DNA from 2 places in the Microbulbifer sp. ALW1 genome. Region 2 is predicted to be linked to the other one. Evidence: predicted binding sites of a transcription regulator. Region 2 holds the regulator's gene; the other holds the start of a gene.

The links. Region 2 encodes FNR, which switches genes on or off when oxygen is low (the NO sensors DNR and NnrR bind a similar motif). Its sites were predicted from a motif close to TTGATNNNNATCAA; they were not measured.
Positions count from the first base shown of each region.
Region 1: a site for FNR is predicted at 731-744, ahead of GRX76_RS04660 (globin). Genes of this name have one in related genera too.

Region 1 is NZ_CP047569.1:1,132,877-1,138,658, reverse strand. Features, by position in the region: gene GRX76_RS04665 (S8 family serine peptidase) at 1-621, shown strand, start outside; gene GRX76_RS04660 (globin) at 881-1,279, shown strand; gene GRX76_RS04655 (hypothetical protein) at 1,496-1,897, shown strand; gene cyoA (ubiquinol oxidase subunit II) at 2,086-3,036, shown strand; gene cyoB (cytochrome o ubiquinol oxidase subunit I) at 3,039-5,105, shown strand; gene cyoC (cytochrome o ubiquinol oxidase subunit III) at 5,102-5,743, shown strand; gene cyoD (cytochrome o ubiquinol oxidase subunit IV) at 5,743-5,782, shown strand, end outside.
Region 2 is NZ_CP047569.1:1,436,261-1,442,042, forward strand. Features, by position in the region: gene mmsB (3-hydroxyisobutyrate dehydrogenase) at 1-349, shown strand, start outside; gene hemN (oxygen-independent coproporphyrinogen III oxidase) at 471-1,979, shown strand; gene fnr (fumarate/nitrate reduction transcriptional regulator Fnr) at 2,177-2,905, shown strand; gene GRX76_RS05905 (hemerythrin domain-containing protein) at 2,995-3,561, opposite strand; gene GRX76_RS05910 (hypothetical protein) at 3,734-4,141, opposite strand; gene GRX76_RS05915 (pyridoxamine 5'-phosphate oxidase family protein) at 4,327-4,935, opposite strand; gene hutX (heme utilization cystosolic carrier protein HutX) at 4,951-5,463, opposite strand; gene GRX76_RS05925 (TonB-dependent hemoglobin/transferrin/lactoferrin family receptor) at 5,587-5,782, opposite strand, start outside.

The DNA of each region.
Region 1 (5,782 bases), 300 kb from region 2:
ATGGAAGGCAGCCCTCAGGGCAGCGCCAGTGGTGCCTTGATGGATTGCGGCCTGGGTGAAGCAGCCTGTGCCGATGCCAGCGGCAAGGTGTGCCTGATTTCCCGCGGCAATATCAGCTTCGCGGAAAAGGTCCAGGCCTGTGAAGCCGGCGGTGGTGTCGCCGCGGTGGTCTACAACAATGAGCCCGGCATGCTGTTTGGCACCCTCGGTGAAACCGCAACCGGTATTCCGTCTGCGGGGATTTCCGATACCGACGGCGCTACCTTGCTCGGCCAGATTGGCAGCAGCGCCAGCCTTGCCATCCAAGCCAGCGACTATGCGTATTTCAATGGCACCTCGATGGCCACCCCCCATGTAGCCGGTGTTGCCGCGCTGGTATGGAGCCACTTCCCCAGCTGCAGCGCCAGCGAAATCCGCTCCGCGCTGACCAGCACGGCGGAAGATCTGGGTACCGCAGGACGGGATAACGCCTACGGTTTCGGTCTGGTGAAGGCCAAGGATGCGGTGGATTATCTCACCGCCAACGGCTGTGGTGGCGGCTCAGGTAGCAGTAGCTCCGGCGGCAGCAGCGGTGGCGGCAGCGGCGGCGGCAAGCCCTGCAAGGGCAAAAACTGTAATTAATCGGCAATAGCCAAACCAGAAGGGGCCGATATCGGCCCCTTTTCTTTTGCCCTTTTTCTTTTACCCCTGTAGAACGCCTCCTGCAGAGAAAAAATATCGCTCGATAAAATTGATCCAGATCAATTTGAGCGCCCGTCTTGATCCAGATCAAATTTCACTACAACCCCTCCCTCTAGAATCCTCGCCTCAACAAGCGACGCGCATTAACACGGTGTACCGCCAACCGTATTCAATAGATTAGAAAACAGGGAGTTCCGGTATGGGGAATGCCGATAGTGATGTGGTGTTTCAGAGTTATGGACGCTGCTGTAACAACGAACATTTCTTTATCGATTTTTACGACCAGTTTATGGGCAGCTCAACCGAGATTCGCGACCTGTTCGTGGACACGGACATGGCCGCCCAGCGCCACCTCCTGCGCAACGGCATCATGCAGCTGGTATTGCACGCCCGCGGTATGGCGGATACCAAGCTGCGCGCACTGGGTTGCAGCCACTCCCGCAGCGGCTACAACATCCGCCCGGAGTGGTATGGCCTGTGGCTGGACGCCCTGCTGGCCACCCTGAGAAAATACGATCCGGACTTTAGCGAAGAAACCGCGCTGGCGTGGCGCCGCGCCATAGAACCGGGTATCGAACTGATCCGCCGCGCCTATTGAGCATTCCAATGCGCAGTCCGGCTTATTGACCATTCGGTATACCGTTTCTCTTTGTGCCCCCGGACATTGTTTGGTAGGCTTCGCCGCGCAGCCGTAGCCAGCCTTTGACTCCCGTGACCAAGAGAGCCAACAGGAGACTACGAGAGCTGCCCGCAGACCCAAGCGCCCCTCTCGGGGGTGCCGATTTACCGCAAGCGTTACCCGCTGGATGAGTTTTTGAAAGCGATCAGACACTATACCAATGCCCCCGGAATACTTCCGGCAAACCTGGACCCTCGGGTCAGGGCGGTATTTGTATTCTGGCTCCTGGGCAGCGCCTTCTTCGGTTTTTCCAGCCTGCTGCTGCAATTCGGTTTTCCGCCGACACCCTCCGAGCTTCTGCCAATTCTCGAAAGCGGCATTACCTCCGAAACCATTATCGCGCTCGCCAGTGCGGCGCTGCTGATTACCAGTATTTTCATTTTCCGGCACTTCTGGCTGCAGCTGTTGCTCAGTTTTTTCAGAAGTCTGCGCACCGTTTTCAAACGTTTTCTTCGCGCACTACAACCGCCGACTCCGGCACTGTGCTCTGCACACCGCTCCGCCCACACCTCCCGAGCTCCCCCTTTCCGCGCGTAACGCATATGGTCTTTACAGGTTCGGCCTGTTCAGTCCATTCGCGCTGATATTTTTCTTCGAAAAATAAACCTGTGACCTGATTGTTTCTGGCATCGGGACGGGGGACCTGTTCGTTCGCAATCTGTCAGCGCCTCTCTGACTACCCCAGGTAGTTGTTGTCAATCTCCATGCCGAGAGGAATGCTCCTCGTGTTAACTCGTAGCCTCAGAAACGCTGCGCTGTCTGCTGCCGTGCTTGCACTGGCGGGATGCGACGGCGGCGTGCTCGACCCCAAGGGACAAGTGGGTGTCGACGAAAAAAATCTGATCATCATCTCCACCCTGCTGATGTTGCTGGTGGTGATTCCGGTGATCGTCATGACCCTGTACTTCGCGTGGAAATACCGCGAGGGGCGGGAACATGAAATCTACGCGCCCAAGTGGGCCCACTCCGCCAAGATCGAAGCCACCGTATGGCTGGTGCCGGTGGTGATCGTGCTCATCCTCGGCGTCATCACCTGGCGCTCTACCCACAGTCTCGATCCCTACAAACCGCTGGACCACGAGCGCGAACCGCTCACCGTGGAAGTGGTGTCACTGAACTGGAAATGGCTGTTCATCTACCCGGAGCAGGGTATTGCTACGGTGAATGAGCTGGTGATCCCCACCGACAGACCGGTGAATTTCAAAATCACCTCCGAGTCGACCATGAACTCCTTCTTCATCCCACAGCTGGGCAGCCAGATTTATTCGATGGCGGGTATGGAGACCAAGCTGCACCTGATCGCCAATGAGCCGGGTACCTTCGAGGGCTTCTCGGCCAACTACAGCGGTGAAGGCTTCTCCGGTATGCACTTCGAAACCAGGGCGGTGGATGAAGCGGCATTCGAGCGCTGGGCAAGCGACATGCAACGCGGTCATGGAACGTTGGACAACTCGCGTTACGCACAGTTGGCCGAGCCCAGTGAAAACCACCCGGTGGAATACTTCAGCGCGGTCAGCGACGGGCTCTTCCACCAGATCATGTTCAAGTACATGCAGCACTACAACACCTGGAACAAGGCGCCGGCCCATCACCACGGGGAGCACGACACCGCTTCCATGCCAGGCATGCACAACGGCCCACATAACGGCTCACACAACAGCAAGGCGGAGGAATAAAAATGAATCTGCTCGGTAAATTATCCTGGGAAGCGATTCCCTATCACGAGCCCATCATCATGGGCACCCTCGCGGTGGTCGGCATTGCCGGCGTTCTCATCGCGCTCGCCATCACCCGCGCAAAGCAGTGGAACACCCTGTGGTTTGACTGGATCACTTCCGTCGACCACAAGCGCCTCGGGGTGATGTATATCCTGCTCGCGCTGATCATGCTGATCCGCGGTTTTTCCGACGCGATCATGATGCGCACCCAGCTGGCCATGGCTACTAACGGTGCAGCCGGCTACCTGCCACCGGAACACTACGACCAGATCTTCACCGCCCACGGGGTGATCATGATCATGTTCATGGCGATGCCGTTCATGATCGGTCTGATGAACATTGTGCTGCCGCTGCAAATCGGCGCGCGCGATGTGGCCTTCCCGTTCATGAACAACCTGAGCTTCTGGTTGTCGGCGGGCGGCGCCATCCTGATCAACATTTCCCTCGGCCTCGGCGAGTTCGCCAAGACCGGCTGGCTCGCGTATCCGCCGCTGTCGGAGTTGTCGTTCAGTCCCGGTGTGGGAGTGGATTACTACATCTGGGCACTGCAGATTTCCGGTGTCGGCACCCTGCTGACGGGGGTGAACTTCCTGGTAACCGTGTTCAAGATGCGCGCGCCGGGCATGAAGCTGATGGATATGCCGATCTTCACCTGGACCTGTACCTGGGCCAACGTGCTGATCGTGGCCTCCTTCCCGATCCTGACCGCGGTACTGGGCTTGCTGACCCTCGACCGCTACCTGGACTTTCACTTCTTCACCAACGATCTCGGCGGCAACGCCATGATGTATATCAACCTGTTCTGGGCCTGGGGACACCCCGAGGTATACATCCTGATGCTGCCCGCTTTCGGTATTTTCTCTGAGGTGATTTCCACCTTTACCGGCAAGCGCCTGTTCGGCTACAAGTCCATGGTGTGGGCCAGCGGTGCGATTTCCATCCTCGGGTTTATCGTGTGGCTGCACCACTTCTTTACCATGGGCTCCAGCGCCAATGTGAATGCCTTCTTCGGCATCATGACCATGATCATCGCGGTACCCACCGGGGTGAAATTATTCAACTGGCTGTTCACCATGTACCGAGGGCGCCTGCGCATGACGGTACCGGTACTCTGGACCCTGGGCTTTATGGTGACCTTCACCATCGGCGGCATGACCGGCGTATTGCTGGCGGTGCCAGGGGCGGACTATGTACTGCACAACAGCCTGTTCCTGATCGCCCACTTCCACAACACCATCATCGGCGGTGCGGTGTTCGGTTACCTGGCCGGCTTTGCCTTCTGGTTCTCCAAAGCCATGGGCTTTCATCTGAACGAGCGCATTGGCAAGGCGTCGTTCTGGTGCTGGCAGGTCGGTTTCTACATGGCGTTTATGCCGCTGTACGTGCTCGGTTTCCTCGGTATGACCCGTCGCCTGAACCACACCGACAACCCCGACTGGAATCTCTGGCTGTATATCGCCTGCGCCGGTGCCGTCGTGATCCTTGTCGGCATCGTGCTGCAATTTGTGCAGCTGTACCTGGCGTTCCGCGACCGCGAGCAGAACCGCGACCTCACCGGTGACCCCTGGAACGGTCACACCCTGGAGTGGTCCACCGCCTCGCCGCCGCAGTTCTACAACTTTGCGGTGCTGCCACAGGTGCACGACATCGATGCCTTTACGGAAATGAAAGAAAACGGCACCGCCTACCAGCGCCCCGCCAAATACGCGCCCATCCACATGCCGAGAAACACCGCTGCCGGCATTTTAATCGCCGGTGCCGCCACTGCCTTCGGCTTTGCCGCCGTGTGGCATATCACCTGGCTGGCCGCCGCGAGCCTGGTGGCGGTGGTCGCGTTCCTGCTGCAGCGTGCCTATGCGAAAGATGTGGATTACTACGTGCAGCCGGATGAAATCGCGCGTATCGAATATGCCCATCTGCGCCATATCAATCCCGCACCGGCAGCCACCCCTGGTCACGGCCAGGCAACGCCGGCGAAGCGCCGCAAAAAGGCAAACGAAGAAACCATTGAAGAGGTGTCCGCATGACCGCGATAGCTCAAATACCACAGGGCGCCACTGCGGCGTCCGATCACCACGACGATCACCATCACCACGAACATCATCATGACTCAGGTGAGAACACGATTTTCGGTTTCTGGCTCTACCTGATGACCGACTGCCTGCTGTTCGCCTCGGTGTTCGCCACCTACGCGGTGCTGTTCATGAACACCGCCGGCGGCGTATCCGGACGCGATATTTTCGAACTGGATTACGTGGCCATCGAAACCGCGGCGCTGCTGCTCAGCAGTATCACCTACGGTTTCGCCATGATCGGCGCGCATCGCCAGAACAGAGCCGCCACCCTCGGCTGGTTGGCGGTGACATTCGCCTTCGGCGCGGTGTTTATCGGCATGGAAGTGAATGAATTCCACCACCTGATAGCCGAGGGCAACGGCCCGTCGCGCAGCGCCTTCCTGTCTTCGTTCTTCGCCCTGGTCGGCATGCACGGCCTGCACGTGACCGCCGGCCTGATCTGGATGGCGATAATGATGATCGAAGTAGTGAAGCGCGGCCTCGGCCAGCAGACCATCACCCGACTGTCTTGCCTGAGCCTGTTCTGGCACTTCCTGGATATCGTCTGGGTGTGTGTATTTTCCGTGGTTTACCTGATGGGGGTTCTGTAATGAGCGCACAGTCTGATTTGTATTCCGGACATGAACACG
Region 2 (5,782 bases):
CACCGCAGAGGCTTTGCAGCTGGGGGTGGATAACGGGCTGGACCCGCAGGTGTTGTCGCAGATTATGAGTGCCAGCTCCGGCGGCAACTGGTCACTGGAAAAGTACAATCCCTACCCGGGGGTAATGGACAATGTGCCGGCCTCCCGGGACTACCAGGGCGGTTTCTCGGTGGCCCTGATGCTGAAAGACCTGGGGCTCGCCATGGATACCGCCGCTGGCAGTGCATCCTCGACGCCGCTGGGCGCGCTGGCGAAAAATCTCTACCAGCTGCACGGTGGCGATGACCTCAACAGGTCGCTGGATTTTTCCAGTATCCAGAATCTGTTCCGGCGTCCCGTCGGAGACTGAGTGCCGCGACCAACCTGCCGGCGCTTGATCTAAATCAAGCGCCGGTAATCCGTGGCCCGGTAACTTTGCGCGATCCAATAGTTTCCCGCTCATTCAGCTCCGGATCACAGGTTACGCGTAAATGGCCTCAAATCGCTTGGACAGCGCCCCCCCTCGCAGCAGTGATACCCCTTGTATCCCTGGCTCCTCTGGTACCTCTGGTACCTCTGGTACCTCTGACTCTGTTGCATCGGGGGTAGCTTCCGGAGACCTTTCTCCTGAACTGCTGGCGCGTTACGCGGGCCCATGTCCTCGCTATACGTCGTATCCCACTGCCGACCGGTTTACGCCGCTGCATGCCAATCGTGAATTACTTGCGGCGAATGGAAGTGGCAAGCCCTGGGAAGCATTGCGAGACGTGAGCTCCCTGTCGCTCTATGTGCATATCCCATTCTGTCGTTCCCTCTGCTACTTCTGTGCCTGCAACAAGGTAATTACCCAGCAGTATGGTCTGGCTTCCAGCTACCTGGAGCGTGTACTTGCCGAGGCTCAGTGGTATCGGGAACGCGTCGCACGGGTGCCTGTAACCCAATTGCACCTCGGTGGTGGTACGCCAACCTATCTGAACGACGGCGATCTGACGCGGCTGGTGCGGGGGCTCGGGGAGGTGTTTGATCTTCGCCCCGGAGAGGACGTGGAATACAGTGTGGAAGCGGATCCGCGGGTGCTGGAACTGGAAACCCTGGATACGCTACAAACACTCGGTTTCAATCGCCTGAGTATGGGCATCCAGGATTTCAATCCCGAGGTGCAAAGGGCGATCAATCGAATCTGCACGCCGCAGCAGGTCCGCACCCTGACCGATGCCGCGCGGGCGCGGGGCTTTGGTTCCATTTCCTATGACCTGATCTACGGTCTGCCCGGGCAGGACGTGCAAAGCCTGGAGCGCACCATCGATAAGGTGATTGAACTGGCACCGGATCGTATTGCTTTGTATCACTACGCGCATCTGCCACACCGATTCAAGGCGCAACGCCTGATCGACTCCGACCTGATTCCGTCACCGCAGGCAAAAATCGATATGCAGCTTGCCGCGACACAGCGGCTGACAAATGCAGGTTACCGGTTTCTCGGTATGGACCATTTTTCCCGCCCGGAAGACCCCCTTGCCGCGGCCGCCGACGATGGACGCCTCGCGCGCAATTTCCAGGGCTATACATTGATGCCCGCTGACGCGCTGATCGGCCTTGGTGCCTCGGCCATCAGCTACAGTCGCGATGGCTACTGGCAAAACCACCACGGCCAGAAGGAGTATGCGACGGCCATTGCCGAGCGCGGCGAGGCCATCTGCCGGGGCTGGTCGCTCGATGATGACGACCGGGTGCGGCAGTGGCTGATCATGGAGTTGATGTGCCATCTCAGGGTGGAAAAGCGCGCGCTGGAGCTGCGCACAAACACGCCGTTCGGACAGTATTTTGCCGCGGATCTGGCCCGGTTACGCCCACTGATTGCGGACGGGCTGATACGCGAATCAGAGCAAGACCTGGTGGTCACTGAGCGCGGTCGCTGGTTCCTGCGCAATATTGCCGCCGCTTTTGACCGGCACTTGCACACCGGGGAATCCGCAGCTCAGTACTCCCGTGTGCTTTAATCGGTTGCTGGAGATACAATTCCAGGATGGACGGGGCGGGGAAGCGCCCCTGAATTGGGAATTTCTTTCGAAAGATGCCGCGAAAAAAGAAGTCGCGGAAAAAGTTGCAAACGAACGGGCGAACGATCGACCGAAAGACTTATCGACGAACAGTTCATCGACGAAATAGTCATCGAATAGTGAAAGTGGAAATGACGATGCCGAAATCCTCACCAGCGGTCAATTGCGGAAACTGCTCTGTCAGAAGGTTGTGTCTACCGGTGGGGCTGAGTGAGGAGGATATCCAGCGCCTGGAGCAGGTCTCGCGCAAGAAAAAAATCCTCAAAGCCGGCGACACCCTGTTTCGCGCCGGTGATCCCTTTTCCAATCTCTATGCCATTCGCTCGGGCAGCTTCAAGTCTGCGGTGATCGGCGCCGACGGTGACACCCAGGTGACCCATTTCGCATTACCCGGTGAATTGCTGGGGCTGGATGCGTACAGCAGTGGTTCCCACCCTGGCTATGCGGAGGCGCTGGAAGAAAGCAGTGTGTGCGTACTGCCATTTACTCAGCTCGAAAATCTGGCGCAGCAGGTGCCCGCACTGCAAAAGCAGATTTACAACATATTTTCCGAAGAACTGAAGCAGGACAACGACGTGTTGCTACTGCTTGGCAAACGCTCCGCGGAGAGTCGTCTAGCAGCGCTGCTGATTAATATCTCCAGCCGCTATGCGCGACGTGGCTACTCGGCCAGTGAATTCAAACTTTCCATGCAGCGTATGGATATCGCGAACTATCTGGGGCTGACCGCGGAAACCGTCAGTCGCCTGATGTCGCGCTTTCAAAAGCAGGGGCTCATCCTGGCACAGGGAAGGGCGATTACGATTTTGGATCTTATCGCCCTTAGTGAGCTTGCCGGGACTCACTGCAGTTACGAGAACGGATAAAGTAATTAACGGGTTTCCTTCAGTGAGAGGCGCACACCCGTTAGCCTCTCACTCTGTTCACTTTGTCGTCTGTCGTTTGCGACCTGTGTTCAGCTGGCGACGGCGGACTCCCTCTCCGCAAGATCCTGATAAATGGCCTGGTAAAGCTGCTTCACGCCCCGGTGAAAATGGCAGCTCTGCCTGTCTGCCAGCGCGACGGTCACTTCTTCCCAGTCGGTGTCGGTCAAGTATTGATTGACCAGCGGCAGCAGAATTTCGTTTTCTTTTTTCATGTGTGCACGCTGCAGGGCGATATATTCCTGCGCGGTGCCGAACAGTCGTTCCCGTTCCACTGCGGCATCATTGGCGACTGCGTAAAACAGCTGGTTCATTGTGCGGGTGGCTTCGGCGACGGCCTTGTGTTCCGATGTTATTTTTTCAACCAGGTCTCTAATGTCCACGGGCTTGCCCAGCAACTGTTCGAACACGAGGTCTTCCACCGGGTGGTGCCACTGGTCCGGATAGACAGAAAAGTAATCCAGCGCCTCCAGGATCATGCTCAGGGTTGCGGGATCCCGATCTTGCTTTCCCAGTTCGTGGAGCAAATGTTCAAACACATCCAGCAGGTTCTGCATCTGCTTGTGGTCATCGCAGAGTTGTCGGTAAATGCCGTTCATATCGCGCCTCCTTGACGGGCAGTGACAATCGATAATCCCATTGTTGTCTGCTGTCAGAGGGAGAGCTTGATCTGAATCAAGCCGCGACAATATCGTGTCGCGGCTTGCGTCGACAGCGCAAAGCGAGTGCTATCGAGGAGAGGTGAAGTGAAGCCTGGGGGCCTCAGTGACGTTAGAAGTAATAATCCTGCAGATCGATCTGTTCCCAGTCGTACACCAGCTTGGGACCATCCGCGGTGACCAGGCTGACCTTGTCGGCCACCAGGCACTCGGACCAGTCGACCTTATTCATATCCACGATTTCCGCGCCGCCTTGCACCTGCACAATGGAGTCCTTCCATACCTGCTGGCAATTGTTTGGAACTTCACCCTTGATCAACAATTGCTGGCCCAGGTAGTTCTGGTAACGCAGCTGGGGCATGCGGTTCAGGTGGTAGCGCTCTTCCTCTGCCTGCAGGAAGAACTTGCCGTTTTCCTCGATCAGGGTGCCGCTGACGGTGAGCGTTTGTTGCGGCGGATTGGCGGCGCAGGCGGAAAGGAACAGCAGGGGAAGCAGTAAGCTCTTTTTTGACGACATCATTGTTACTCTTTGGTTATTTGTTACCAAAATAGCAAGTGAGGGTTGCAGAAGCGTTTCAGTTTGGTTGCAGCGGTACCGCGGGCAGGAAAAAACTGTCAGAACAGCAATCGGGAAGCGGAGGGGAGAAGGCATTATAAAGTCCGGCGCCAAACAGGGCGCCGGTGTGCAGTGAACACCCGGAGCGTTCAGGCTGCGTCGCTGTTCTTTTCCTTGTGGCCGTCTTTCAGGTGCAAGGCGACCTGTTTTTCCAGGCCTTCCAGCGCGTACGCCTGGCCAAAGCCTTTGACGTAGCGCCCGGCGCTGGGCTTCAGTTCAAACAGGTGGAAATCTTCCAGGCCTTTCAGGTGATCCATAACCGGGCCAAACTTCTCCCGCAGTTGTTCAATGCGCTCCTGCCAGAGAGGCGCCTCACGGCCGATCAGGCCCGCCTCCACATTGAACGTCACCCGCAAACGCGCAAACGCCTGCTTGGTATCCGCTTCATCTGCATTAAATATCACAGAAGCCTTACGGTTAGCTTTCAGGTTGGCTGCATGTTCGGAAAGGTCGGAAATAAACAGGTAAAAGTGACCATCGGCGGCCAGAAAAGGCGCGGTACTCGCGTGTGGGTACCCCTCTGGTGTCAGGCTCGCCAGGTTAAGTAGCTTGCGGGTGGCGATGAAGTCGCGCACTTCAGCGACCAGGTCGGCGCCGTCATTCGTCTTGGCGACACTGGTCCTGGCGGCACTGGCTTGTGGATCGACTTGTGGCGTGCCGGCTTGATTGTCGATGTTACTGTTGTTCTGTTCGGTCATGATCAGAATCCCCCGTCAGGAATGTTCAGCGCCGGCGCCTGCCAGCTGCTGCTTTAAAGCGTTAAAACGAGCAACCTGTTCCGGGATCAGTTTGCGCTCTGCATCCCGTCCCAGAAATACCTTGAATACACAATTGCCACTGGGGGCCAGGAATACGATGGAATGGCTCTCGGCCCCGCGGTGGGGTTTGCTCACAAAGGCCACTTCACTCAAGCCGTCCACCAGCAGGTGACCGTGGAAGGGGTTTTTGTGGTGCATGAAGTTGTAGTAGCCGTGGGCAATGCTGCCCCTGGGGAATTCCCCTTTGAATTCGAACACCGAGCCCTCGTTCTGCACGATGGTGGTGACCTTGCCCCAGCTGGGCAGTTCTTCAATCAGCGGCCACACCGCTTCGCTGCCGGCAAGTGAGGCCATGTCTGCGGGCAGGTTGGCGATGATTTGCCGCACGCTGGTGTCTAGCTGTTTTGCCATCTGCTCCAGGGTATGGCCCGGTTCGCTGGCCAGTAATTCCTGTACCTGTTGTTGCATGATTCGGTTTTCCGGCAATGTCTTAATTAGAGATGTCTTGAATACGGGCTCTTCAAGTGCAAATGGCGGGCCGCAGACAATCGGCCCGACTCGCACTCCGTTTCCCGGCAAATGAACAAGGGATCAGAAGCGGTAACTGGCAGAAAGCTTAATGTTGCGTCCGGGCATATACAGCTGCTGGAAGGCGACCCGATACTCCTCGTCCGCCAGGTTATCCAGCGCCAGCCCCAGCTTCAGGCCGTTGAGGTTGCCGGTGGCCGGTTCCCAGGTCACATAGGCATCCGCCAGAGTGTAGCTGTCGAACTCGCGGGCTTCGTCG